4 regions of the Microcoleus pseudofavosus SVA1_A4 genome follow, and region 2 is predicted to be linked to each of the others. Evidence: riboswitches for the same ligand, from Rfam matches in the RefSeq annotation. Region 2 holds a riboswitch; each other region holds the start of a gene.
The links. A riboswitch is a leader RNA that binds a small molecule or an ion and turns the genes downstream of it on or off. The one in region 2 is predicted to bind cobalamin.
Positions count from the first base shown of each region.

Region 1 (3,116 bases), on a different contig from region 2:
TGGGATCGAAAAATCAAAAATAAAGGCAATGCTATTTTATCCGGTTTAGCTGCGTAGCAGCTTATTCACACATTCCTGGACGCAGAAACCGGGTTTTTTCCATAAAATCCTCCGTTGAGCGCGATCGGGCTCGGCTGAAAAACCCGGTTTCTGAGCGTCTAGAGTCTGTCAGTCTGGTGCTCTTGATTGCCATCAGGTCAGATGATCGGGATCTATCCCCAACTCCCGCAATCGCTGAGCTAGTCGATCGGAACGTTCAGCTAGTCGATCGGCGCGCTGGGATTCCTGTTGGGCGCGCTGCGATTCCTGTTGGGCGCGCTGGGATTCCTGTTGGGCGCGCTGCGATTCCTGTTGGGCGCGCTGCGCTGATTCTTTCACCTGTTCTTCAGGTGTCAGATAACGTTTTCCCTCGGCATCGTACCAATACAACCACTCCCTTGCTACCCCAGAATAATTTCCCCTTTCACAACCAATTCCTAAACCAATCTCTGGCATCCAAACTGGATTTCCTGACTGTAACTCGTACTTTCCATTGACTAACTTGTGTACTTCCAAATGAGGTTTACGACGGCGGCGGGAAGAATAAATGACGTAATAAAGTACGCCTAAAGCTTGATAAGTCTCTAATTTTGTGCTGTATTCCTTGCGATAAGTTGGGGAAACAACTTCTAGCACGAACAGCGGCATGACATTTTCATCCCACACCACGTAACTGGGGCGCAATTCTTCGTCGTAAAATCGTTCTACTCCTAAACTTAAGAAAGCATCTGGGACAATGGGCGGTTCGTCAGGGTGATGGTAAATACCCATATCTATCCCAAAAAACCAGTCCATGCGTTCTGCCCAAAGTATGAGCAATATTGCTTTTAGCAACCCTGGTATTAGTTCTTGCAGTTCGTTATCCACAGGCGTTTCATCCGAGTCTGGTAGTTCATCGGCGGAGGGCAAGTTCCTCGGCAAGTTGTACTGTAACATTGCGGCTTTCCTCAAAACTTACTAAGATTATAACCTTGATTTGTTTGGTTATATTTTTGTGTTTTGTTAAGATTTTAATGAACCGCGAAGACGCGAAGGACGCGAAGGAAGAAAAGGAATAGAAGGAAGAAGATAGGTAATCTTGACTTACTTACTTAATCTGAAATAATTTTTGTAAAATATCCGCTGAGACTTACGCGATCGACTATACTAAGGCTAACAATTCGGTTCTAATGGGGAGCAGCCATTAGAGGAAACGGGGAAAGTTCGGTGCAAGTCCGGCGCTGTCCCGCAACTGTAATGAAGGTGATGTCGCTTTCTGAGTCAGGATGCCCGCCGATGTGTTGGTTTATATTGTCTCATCTGCGAGGTTCAGCGTGAAGGCCGGAAATCGGAAATTGGTCAGCTTGGGATTGATGGCTGGCTTGAGTTGTTATATTGTCCTGGGCTCGGCAACGCCCGCCGCAGCTATGCACATTTCGGAAGGTTTTTTGCCGGTGCAATGGGCTGCGTTTTGGTGGATGGTGGCGTTGCCTTTTTTTGCCTTTGGGTTGCGATCGATTACTCGCATTACAAAAGAACACCCGGAACTTAAACTATTGCTTGCTTTGGCGGGTGCGTTTACTTTTGTGCTTTCTGCTTTAAAAATTCCCTCGGTAACGGGCAGTTGTTCTCACCCGACGGGTACGGGTTTGGGTGCGATTTTGTTCGGCCCTTCGGTGATGGCTGTACTCGGCGCTTTAGTTCTGCTGTTTCAAACGTTACTGTTAGCGCATGGTGGCTTGACAACGCTGGGAGCGAATATGTTTTCGATGGCGATTGTCGGCCCGTTTGCTGCGTATTTTATCTATCATTTGCTGTTGCGAACTGGTAGCCAGCGGGCGGCAATTTTTTGTGCGGCAGCTTTGGCAGATTTACTGACTTATGTGACGACTTCGATTCAATTAGCGTTAGCTTTTCCCGCAGCAAGCGGCGGCTTTATGGCTTCGTTTCTCAAGTTTGCTGGTATCTTTGCTATCACTCAAGTACCCCTGGCTATTAGTGAGGGATTGCTGACTGTATTAGTCTGGAATTGGCTGCATTCTTACGGGAAGCCGGAGTTAGAAACTTTGAAATTATTGAGACAGGAGTCATAAGCCGTGAATCAAAAACCTACAAAAAATCACCAATCTACTTCGCGGCAAAATTGGCTGTTGGCTGGCGCTGTGATTGTTCTGGCCGCGTTTCCTCTCGTTTTTGTGCGGGGTGAATATGGCGGTGCCGATGACCAAGCTAAGAAAGCAATTACGGAAATTCAACCGGGTTATAAACCTTGGTTCAATCACTTGTTTGAGCCGGCTAGCGGAGAAATTTCAAGTCTATTGTTTGCGTCTCAAGCGGCGATGGGGGCTGGCGTAGTTGGGTACGTCATTGGGTTGTATAAAGGCCGAGCGCAATCTCGGCAGCAGTCCGATCGTAAATCGTCGGAATGAACCATCAGATTGATAGTCTGGCTTATACAAATCGCTTGCGCGGGTTGCCGCCAGCTCACAAGTTATCATTTGCGATCGCCCTTTTAATTCTGTCTCTAGTTTCTGGGGCGATCGTCCAATTGTCGATCGCCCTTTGGTTAGCAGTCTGGATCGTCATCTATGCGGGCATTCCGGGGAAACTGTATTTGCGGTTGCTGTCGCTACCGTTGATGTTTTTGCTGACGAGTTTGCCTGCTTTGGCTATCGGTGCGGTTGCGGGCGATCGTATCCAGGAAATTCAGTGGGATATTTGGCAAGGTTGGGGGATTAGCACCGGCACTTTTTATCTGTATGTGAGCCGCACTGGGGTATATCAAGTGAGCTTGCTATTTGCCCGCGCCTTCGCATCGACAAGCTGTATGTATTTCATCCTCTTGACGGTTCCCTTTACAGAAGTCTTGCAAATTCTCAGACAATTACGCTGTCCAGAGTTAGTCACAGAACTGCTATTACTAATGTATCGGTTTATTTTTAGCTTATTGGCGATCGCCGATGAACTTTGGATTGCACAAAACTCGCGCTGCGGCTATCGCACTTGGAAGCTGGGAATGCACAGTTTAAGCATTTTAATCGGGCAATTGCTTCAGCGAACTTTGGAAAACTACCGTCAAGTATCGCTGAGTTTAGCGT
Region 1 covers NZ_JAUBPE010000086.1:12-3,127, forward strand. Annotated here, with positions in the region: gene QUA02_RS27890 (Uma2 family endonuclease) at 193-975, opposite strand; cobalamin riboswitch at 1,184-1,330, shown strand; gene QUA02_RS27895 (energy-coupling factor ABC transporter permease) at 1,392-2,111, shown strand; gene QUA02_RS27900 (energy-coupling factor ABC transporter substrate-binding protein) at 2,115-2,447, shown strand; gene cbiQ (cobalt ECF transporter T component CbiQ) at 2,444-3,116, shown strand, end outside.
Region 1: it holds a riboswitch for cobalamin, as region 2 does, so the genes downstream of both, QUA02_RS27895 (energy-coupling factor ABC transporter permease) here and metE (5-methyltetrahydropteroyltriglutamate--homocysteine S-methyltransferase) in region 2, are expected to answer to the same signal.

Region 2 (3,116 bases):
TGTCGCACTTCTGATGTTTGAGGAAATGAGCCGATCGTTGTGGTGGGAAAAATGGGCAGAGAAATCTGTTTTGACAGCCGCAAACCGTAGGATAATTCCCGTAGAAAGTCATTTGTCGTAATGCTTTTCATTCGCGACTGCACGGCAGGATTGGCTGGACTAAATTGCTCGAATTTTGTCCAGGCATCGGTAATCTTGGCGCGCTCGCTCTCAGTTTCTTCTCCTGCTAAACTGCGTGCCAAAAACTTTACCGCTTGCAGTTTTTGTTCTGCAAAACTAAACACATTGCGGAGAGGTTCTGGCAACTTTGTTTCCCGTTTGGCATCGTAGGGAACAAACTGCAATGATGCCGACGGCTGAATGACGATATTAGGCGTAATTCTCTGAATGTCTTGCAGCACTGCAGCAATTGTTCTGGACGGATTTGCCAGATGTTGCGGGCATCCACAATGCCAACGCCCAGATGCTTATCTGGGGGAAATCCATATTGCTTGAGTAAATCTAAATTGCGTCCGCGAGTGAAGTCTAAACTAATCGCGGTAACAGGCAATGCCATCACCCAAGAATAAGCTTCACCCAAGTCATCAAAGTAAGTGACAAGATGCAGCGGTAAATCGACTTTAGCAAAGGCTTGATAAGCAGTTTGATAGTGTGTTTTGAAGTTGTTTGCATCTCCCAGAACTAAGGCAGGTTCATGTATCTGCACTTCGGCAACCCCAAGGGCTTTTAATTGCGTCAAGAGTTCGATGTAGCGCGGCAGCAATTGCGCTAGAGAATCGTCCATTGCGCCATCTAACCGACTCAACCGCAGTAGGGTACAGGGGCCAAGAACGATCGGCACTGCCCGCTCCCCTAACGTCGCTTTTGCCCGCTGCACCGTCTCCAGAAAATCGCTGAAATCTGCTGGTTGCAGTTGGGTTGGAATTTCAGGCACGAGGTAGTGATAGTTGCTATCAAACCATTTGGTCATCTCTAGGGCCGGAATTCCTTCTTTGCCCCGTGCCATTGCAAAGTATCGATCGAGTCCTGATAACCCCTGAAAGCGTTTGGGAATTAGACCTAAACGAATTGTCCAGTCAAGCACACAATCGTAGAGTGTGGTATCGCCTGCACCGATGCGATCGATGCCTGTCTGTAGCTGTGTTTTCCAGTTTTCTATTTCTACAGTTTGAACAGTAGACAGTAAAGTATCTGCCTCTAATTTGCCACTCCAAAAACCTTCCAAAGCTTTCTTAATTTCACGGTTTTTACCAATGCGGGGATATCCAAGAGTTGCCGTTAAAATTGACATAATTGCTCCTAAGTTGGGGTTGTCAATTGATTCATCAGTCCATAGAAACTCTGTCGGAAACCAAGAGGTATCCGATGCCGAATTTCCGACAGCAATGCCATTAGATTGCAGGGCGCATCAAAGGCAAAACCATCTGAATTTCCAACAAAGCTATAAAAAAGCTGTTAGAAATTACAGCAGGCAAATGCCCAGCAAGATTCCTTGCATCTGAAACTAGATAATGCTGTTCATGCTAGTTTTTCAAACTTGCTATCTCGCCCTAGAAACCAATTCCAGCACAGGTTTCTCACAGGTTAAGGGGGATAATCGCCGATCGCGCAGCGTCTCTGAAAGAGAATCGAATTGAAAACAAAATGCTGAATACATCCGTACCTCGCAGATGGGTTAAATGAAACGATACAATCGGCGGGCATCCTGACTAAGAAACGATTGTACGCTTCATCACAGTTGCGGGACAGCGCCGGGTTCGCACCGGACTTTCCCCGTTTCCTCTAGTGGGTGATCTCCACCAGAACCGATTACTTCTGACAATACCACATTTCCGAAAATTTGCAACCCCCTCAGACAAATAGGGCGATCGCCTTGTGAACAAGCCTTTCAATTAAAAATCATTTAATGTCAACTAAAAGACTCATCCAAAATGCTGACTAACACAACATCAGGATTTTTATTGGTTCGATTAGGACCCTTAACCAAATCAAACCAGGAGATAAAATATCCTATGATTAAAATCCTTTTTTTGCTCCATAATGCACTGTTTTAAATTGGACGCGATCGCTGTCAGGATTATATAGACTAACGGTAAATCACAATCTACCTCTTTAATGAACCGCGAAGAAGATACAGCCTATTAAAAAAGGCGATGTTATTAAAATAGAACCGGGAGTTAAACACCAGGCAATCGAAGGTGAGACTCCTTTGGAAATTCTTGTGATTGAATTCCCTCCTGCCATAGGTGACTGTTATATAGTAAAGGAATAGCTCAAAAAAAGAGAGATCGCCCTTCGATCGGTATTTCTTTAAATTTCTATTTTCGCGATCGCCTCACAAAAATAAAGAGCGATAGCGATCGCCTGAGCGATCGCTCGTTGTGTCCGAGAACTGTTTAAGGAGTTGCGCGCGCGAGCAACAGATGAAGATTAACGATCTCGCCACCGCATAAACAATGACCCGCAGGATTAGTGGGCCTGCGAGTCATTAATTTAATAGTAAAATTGCTACAGTGAAGAGAAGGTAATGTCATTGCTGACAATGCGTAACGCCTAAATCTGACAATTGCATTTAACCAAATCGTCCGCTAATGTACTCTTCGGTTTCTTTAGTTTGGGGAGAACGGAAAATTTGTTCAGTGGTGCCAAACTCCACTAATTTGCCCCGTCGTTTGCCTTTATCGTCCGTTTCTGTATTGAAAAATGCCGTCGCATCTGCGATTCTTGACGCTTGCTGCATATTGTGAGTCACCGTAATAATTGTGTATCGTTCCTTAAGTTCTAAGCACAATTCTTCGACCTGTCGGGTAGAAATGGGGTCGAGAGCAGAGCAAGGTTCATCCATCAACAAGACATCGGGCTTCATGGCGATCGCGCGGGCAATACAGAGCCGTTGTTGTTGTCCCCCGGATAACGCCGTTCCTTTCTCTTGCAGTTTATCCTTGACCTCATTCCAGATAGCTGCTTGTCTGAGGGAAGATTCCACTAATTCATCCAGATTTCCTTGATAACCGTTGGTTCTGGGGGCATAGGCAATATTTTCATAAATGCTCTTGGGAAAAGGATTCGGTCTTTGAAACACCATTCCCACCTGTCGCCGCAATTTGACGGAATTC
Region 2 covers NZ_JAUBPE010000003.1:192,920-196,035, forward strand. Annotated here, with positions in the region: partial or broken gene metE (5-methyltetrahydropteroyltriglutamate--homocysteine S-methyltransferase) at 1-1,291, opposite strand, end outside; cobalamin riboswitch at 1,679-1,825, opposite strand; gene pstB (phosphate ABC transporter ATP-binding protein PstB) at 2,573-3,116, opposite strand, start outside.

Region 3 (3,116 bases), on a different contig from region 2:
ATACCACAAACCGACAAATCCAATAATTTCTCGATCGCTCTTAGTTTTGATAAACCACAAACCGAATTTATTTTCTGCAAAAACCCTTGTGTTCTGTTCGATAATTTCTTTCACTTGTTGCTGCGACAATATTTTGCTATCGCATAGATATCTCCTCACATAAAAATTAGTAAACATTCCGTGGAGCGTGTTGAGGTCGCTCTCTACAATCGGTTTCAAAACCACTCTCGGAGTTTCAAGTATCATGCGGATTATTTTTCTCAGGTTCAATAACGATCGCACCTATCAATATTAGTCCAGGACGCACGGGTGGTCATAAACCGGGTTTTTCGACAATACTTAGTTATCGCGCACAGATAAGGTAAAAAACCCGGTTTATGCAGGTTTTGCGTAAGTCTAATTAACAAACAGCGCTAAACCACCGCAATCACTGGATAGTTGTAACTTTCCTTGACTACCAAACCATCTTTCCAATAGCCGATCGAGATTTGGTTGCTTTTGGAATCAATGATTTGACCTTCAACTTTAACGCTATAATCATTGTACCAATTGGAAATTACCACAAAATCATAATCTTTGTCGGCTGAAACAGCGATGTCTTGACTAATTAATTTTGATTCTCGAAACTCAACTAACATTTGTTGAAAAAAGATTTCTCTTCCTTGGCGGCAGTTTTCTTTACCGTTAGTAATCGTACCGTCGCCTTCAATCATCACAGTGTCATCCGAGTAGTAGTTTTCCAAAGCTACTGAGGTTTGGAATGTCTCAACAAGGTGATTGATATCTGCGAGCTTGATTTGCAATTCTTCAATTGTCATAAATAACGCGATCGCAGGTTTTATAGCCGAAGTTAGAAGTCAAGCACTCTTAGAGTGATTTTGACGGAGACTATAGATTATAAAAAATTATTCGGGAATCAGCAAGATCGTAAAACGAACTTCCCCCCTAACAGGCGAGCTCGCCCGGAGATTTGTTAAGAAACTCGATCGTTCTGGTTTATGCCGATCGACTTGTGATACATTTCTGAAACCTGAAAGCGGGAAAGTCCGGTGCAATTCCGGCGCTGTGCCGCAACTGTCAAAGTCAGAATGCCGATTTCAGGATGTTTACTTTAGATTCCCTGCGTCGCACGGGGAGGAGTTTGTTTGTTAAGTTTGAGTGAATTACCGACTTGTCCGGGCTTATTTTGCGGTTCCCGCGCCCGAGACGGAATATTATCGAGGATGCGGATTCCGGGGGGAATTTTAAATGTACCGCAGTGTCGGGCGATCGCAGATTTAGTCGATCGATACAGTAGCGGCTGTTTGCAAGTAACAAATCGCGCTAATTTGCAAATCCGAGACTTAAACTCGGCAATTTCTGCTGAAGTTTGGCACGATTTGCAAGAATTGGGAATAGCATCTCGCTGCGTTGAAATTGACCCGATTCGCAATATTATGGCAAGCCCGACAGCCGGGATCGATCGCCAGCAGTTACTCGATATTCGCCCGCTAGTTAAAGCTTGGGATAATTACCTGCAAACGCATCCCGAATTGTCAGAAATTTCGCCTAAATTCAGTGTTGGTTTTGACGGCGGGGAATCAGTTTCAATCCGCGCTATTCGCAACGATATTTTATTAGCAGCAGAAAGGCGATATGCCGATTCAGAAAGCGTGTTTCGGCTGTATTTAAACGGCGATACAGGGATTACAATTCAAGAATCGCAATGTATTTCAGTATTGGCAGCCCTCGCTAACACATATCTTGAATACACCAAAAATCGAGATCGAATTGAGGGAAAAAAACCGCGTTTGCGCCACCTGCTAGCAGATTGGGGTGTGGAAAAATATCTCGAACAAATACAGCATAATTTACCGTTTGTATGGCAGCTAAGTTCGATCGCTCCGTCTGAAAGGTCGATCGCCCATCACCAACACCTCGGCATTCACCCCCAACAACAATCCGGTTTCTCATACATCGGAATAGCACTGCCGCTAAGCAGGCTAAAATCGCAGCAATTGCGAGATTTGGCAAATTTAGCCCAAAACTTCGGTCGAGGCACTCTGAGGCTCACACCTTGGCAAAATCTGTTGATTTCTGACATCCCCAACTCCCGGATTTGCGAACTCGAAAAGTCGATCGCCCGCTTGGAATTGCACTCATCCGCAACCAATCTAGACTCGTGCTTAGTTGCTTGTGCCGGTAGCAGCGGCTGTGCTTCCGCGATGACAGACACTCAAAGTCACGCCCTAGCAATGGTGAGAGATTTATCGCAAAAAATGCAGATCGATCGCCCAATCAACATTCATTTCAGCGGTTGCGAAAAATCCTGCGCCCAGCATTCTCCAATTGATATAACGTTGGTGGGAATTCAGATAAAACAAGGAAATGAGACGATCGCAGGTTATGACATTTACGCAGGTACAACAGACTCGCCTTTTGGGCGGCAAATTTTCCGGGCGGTGAGTGTGGCAGAGATATCGAGTTCTATGAACAAGTTGCTGCAAATATATCAGCGATGGCGATCGCCCGACGAATCATTAGGCGAATTTGTAGATCGAAGTGCGATCGACCAATTGCAGCAGTTGCTTAGCCTCAAAAAACAAAATCACAAGTGAATTCCTCTCTCGATCTTTCTTCCTTCGCGCCCTTAGCGCCTTCGCGGTTCATTCAAAAAAAATCCAGTTTTAAATAATGCTTGATTATATTAAAGACGGAACAGAAATCTACACCAAATCCTTCGCCACAATTCGAGCCGAAGCCAATTTGTCAACCTTACCGCCCGACTTAGAATCCGTCGCAGTGCGCCTGATCCACAGTTGCGGCATGACAGATATTGTCGCAGATTTAGCAGCTTCCCCCGGTGCAGCCACCGCAGGGCGCAACGCCCTCGCCGCCGGCGCACCAATCCTGTGCGATTCCCGCATGGTAGCCGAAGGCATCACCCGCAAACGTCTCCCCGCCGACAATGCGGTAATTTGCACCCTCTGGCATCCCGAAGTCCCAGAATTGGCGCTACAAATCGGAAATACTCGATCGGCCGCAGCCCTTGATTTGTGGCTAAAGGATTTGGAAGGTGCGGTTGTGGCAATTGGAAATGCCCCGACTGCTTTGTTCCGACTGCTGGAAATGTTAGA
Region 3 covers NZ_JAUBPE010000040.1:3,294-6,409, reverse strand. Annotated here, with positions in the region: gene QUA02_RS18135 (GNAT family N-acetyltransferase) at 1-246, opposite strand, end outside; gene QUA02_RS18130 (hypothetical protein) at 414-818, opposite strand; adenosylcobalamin-variant (AdoCbl-variant) riboswitch at 1,023-1,102, shown strand; gene cobG (precorrin-3B synthase) at 1,146-2,597, shown strand; gene QUA02_RS18120 (precorrin-8X methylmutase) at 2,674-3,116, shown strand, end outside.
Region 3: it holds a riboswitch for cobalamin, as region 2 does, so the genes downstream of both, cobG (precorrin-3B synthase) here and metE (5-methyltetrahydropteroyltriglutamate--homocysteine S-methyltransferase) in region 2, are expected to answer to the same signal.

Region 4 (3,116 bases), on a different contig from region 2:
GAGACTCCAAATCATCCTCAACCGCCGCATTAAATCCCAATACCACATCTGGGTTAATTTCGCCACCTTTGCAGGGAACAATTTTCACACTCGGACGCAACTCTTGCTGCAACCAGCTTTGGACTTTCTGGTGAGTTTCCGCATCCACGCGATCGACCTTCGTTAAAAGTACCATATCGGCACAGGCTAACTGGTCTTCAAACAATTCCTCGATCGGAGTTTCGTGATCTAAACTAGAATCAGCCTGCCGCTGTGCCATCAAAGCATCGATATCGCCCACAAAAGTACCGCTAGCAACCGCTTCGCAATCGACAACAGCAACCACACCATCTACCGTCGCACCGGTGCGAATTTCCGGCCAGCGAAAAGCTTGAATCAAAGGTTTAGGAAGTGCGAGGCCAGAAGTCTCAATTAAGATACAATCAATTTGTTCTCTACGCTTCAACAATTCCTGCATAGTCGGCAAGAATTCCTCTTGAACAGTGCAGCAAAGACAACCATTTGTTAGTTCTACAATATTGTTGCTGACATTTTCTTCTTCGTCGCAAACTTGGCAATCGCGCAGCAGTTCTCCGTCGATACCAATTTCCCCAAATTCGTTAACCAGAACAGCAATGCGGCGGCCTTGATTGTTTTGCAATAAGTGGCGAATTAAGGTAGTTTTGCCGCTGCCGAGAAAGCCGGTAATGACTGTAACAGGAATTTTGTGCATTGATAATTTTGTGCTTATTTGGTGGTGGGATATCTCGTTCCCAGGCCCAGCCTGGGAATGCCGATCTAGAGGCTCTGCCTCGCTGAAATAAAGGAGCGCTTTTAATACGAGGCATAGCCTCTGCGTATGCGTTACCAGGCCGATATCGTAGGTGACAACTTAATACTGAAACCTACAATAAAAGTCGCTTTTAGGCGAAGTCTAGATCCCCCTAAATCCCCCTTAAGAAGGGGGACTTTGAGAATATTTCTTGTCCCCCCCTTATTAAGGGGGGTTAGGGGGGATCTAGATTTCAATAAAAACAATAGAGACGATCGGTTTGACGTTAAGTTGTCACCACTGGGCAAAGCCTGGAAGGAAAAAGCTTAATTTCCCAGCGGTGGAATCTTTGCTAAAATGCCTTTTTTCAGAGCTTGAGGACGCTCAGACCAAGGCAACAAACCGTCCGATTTAGCATAGTATTGACCCGCGCATTCGAGTACAGCTTCCGCACTTTGCGGTTCATTTGCAGGCAAATCGCCAAACAGATAAGTGTACTTCCCAACAGCAGCAAAAGACACCGCACAAGAGTGACTGCAAGCACTCATGCACTCAACTTCCCGAATGTCAAACTCATCGCAAAATTCCCAATCTTTAGCGAGTTGCGACAAGTCTTCCATAAATTGTTGACCGCCGCTTTTGCCTTCGCGCTTGCCGTTTTTCCAAACACTAGCGCAAGCAGTGCAAACAAACAGACTGTGCTTGGTGGTGCGTACAGCCGTGTTAATTCCATCCATCATCCGTACCTCGCAGATGCGTTCAAAAGTGAGTTAGATATCGGCGGGCATTCTGACTTGAGAAACCACAAGGGTTTCATTACAGTTGCGGGACAGCGCCGGACTTGCACCGAACTTTCCCCGTTTCCTCTAACGGCTGCTCCCCGCTAGAACCGATCGCGAAATCACATCATACCGCACTTGCCGCCTTTTTTCAAAAAAGTTATGTTGGTAAGAGCGATCCATCCCAAAAAAAATAACTCTTTGTGGAACAGGCATCTTGCCTGTTGCTGACAGGATCAAAACCCATCAAAAAAAAATAACTCTTTGTGGAACAGGCATCTTGCCTGTTGCTGACAGGATAGAAACCCATCAAAAAAAAATAACTCTTTGTGTAACAGGCATCTTGCCTGTTAATGACGGGCTAGAAGCCCCTCCCACAAGAACATTACTACAAACTATATGAACGCCTTCCCCGATTTTTCCACTGACGGCTATCAGATTGAAAAAGAACTCGGACACAACAGTCTCGGCGGCCGAGTTACATACTTAGCGAAAAATACGAATACTCAAAAATTAGTTGTAATTAAGCAATTTCAATTTGCTCAATTAGGTGCTAGCTGGGCAGAATACGAAGCTTACGAACAAGAAATTAAAGTTTTGCAAAAGTTGGATTTCCCAGGCATTCCCCGCTATCTCGATTCTTTTCAAACTGACAGCGGTTTCTGCATGGTGCAGGAATACAAAAATGCCGAATCTGCTGTCGCCCGGACTTTTTCGCCGCCGGATATCAAGCAAATTGCGATCGCCACTTTAGAAATTATAGCTTACCTGCAATCCCAAAAACCGCCCGTAATCCACCGCGACATCAAACCAGAAAACTTGTTAATAGATGAGGAACTCAATGTTTATTTAGTAGACTTCGGTTTTGCTCGGCTAGGAGGTGGAAATATCGCGGCTAGCAGCGTCGTCAAAGGCACGATGGGATTCATGCCACCGGAACAAATGTTCAACCGAGAATTAACCAAAGGCTCGGATCTTTACGGCTTGGGGATAACGCTGATTTGTTTGTTAACTGGGACAAAATCTGCGGATGTCGGTAATTTAATTGATGCTAATTATGGCATTCATTTTCGGCATTTAGTACCGCCGTTGCAGCAAGGTTGGATGAATTGGCTGGAAAGGATGGTAGCGCCGAGATTGCAAGACAGATATCCATCGGCGGCTGATGCTTTAGCTTCACTAGAATCTTTGGATGTTAGGCGTTTACCTAAAGTGAGAATTGAGCGCGATCGCATTCAATTCACAGCTACTGAATATGGAGAAATCTTAACACAAACTATTGCAATTAGCAACCCAATTCCCCACACAATGCTTTGTGGCAGGTGGGAAGTCGCGCCGCATCCGAACGATCCGCCCCACACGCCCTACGACCACTCTTGGATCTCCTTTGAACCGCAGGCATTTGAAAGCAATGATATCGAGTGCAAAATCGCAGTCGATACGAGCAAATTGCTGGCAATTCAAACTTACAACCGCCAAATCATCTTGCGCGCAAATTCTGAACCCGAAACTCATACAATAGAATTGCAAGTCACAACAGCATCCCTGCCCGTACCGCAAAAAACTAATTTTTTGTCGGTATTCAG
Region 4 covers NZ_JAUBPE010000111.1:4,807-7,922, reverse strand. Annotated here, with positions in the region: gene cobW (cobalamin biosynthesis protein CobW) at 1-712, opposite strand, end outside; gene QUA02_RS30695 (DUF1636 family protein) at 1,078-1,491, opposite strand; cobalamin riboswitch at 1,514-1,660, opposite strand; gene QUA02_RS30690 (serine/threonine protein kinase) at 1,930-3,116, shown strand, end outside.
Region 4: it holds a riboswitch for cobalamin, as region 2 does, so the genes downstream of both, QUA02_RS30695 (DUF1636 family protein) here and metE (5-methyltetrahydropteroyltriglutamate--homocysteine S-methyltransferase) in region 2, are expected to answer to the same signal.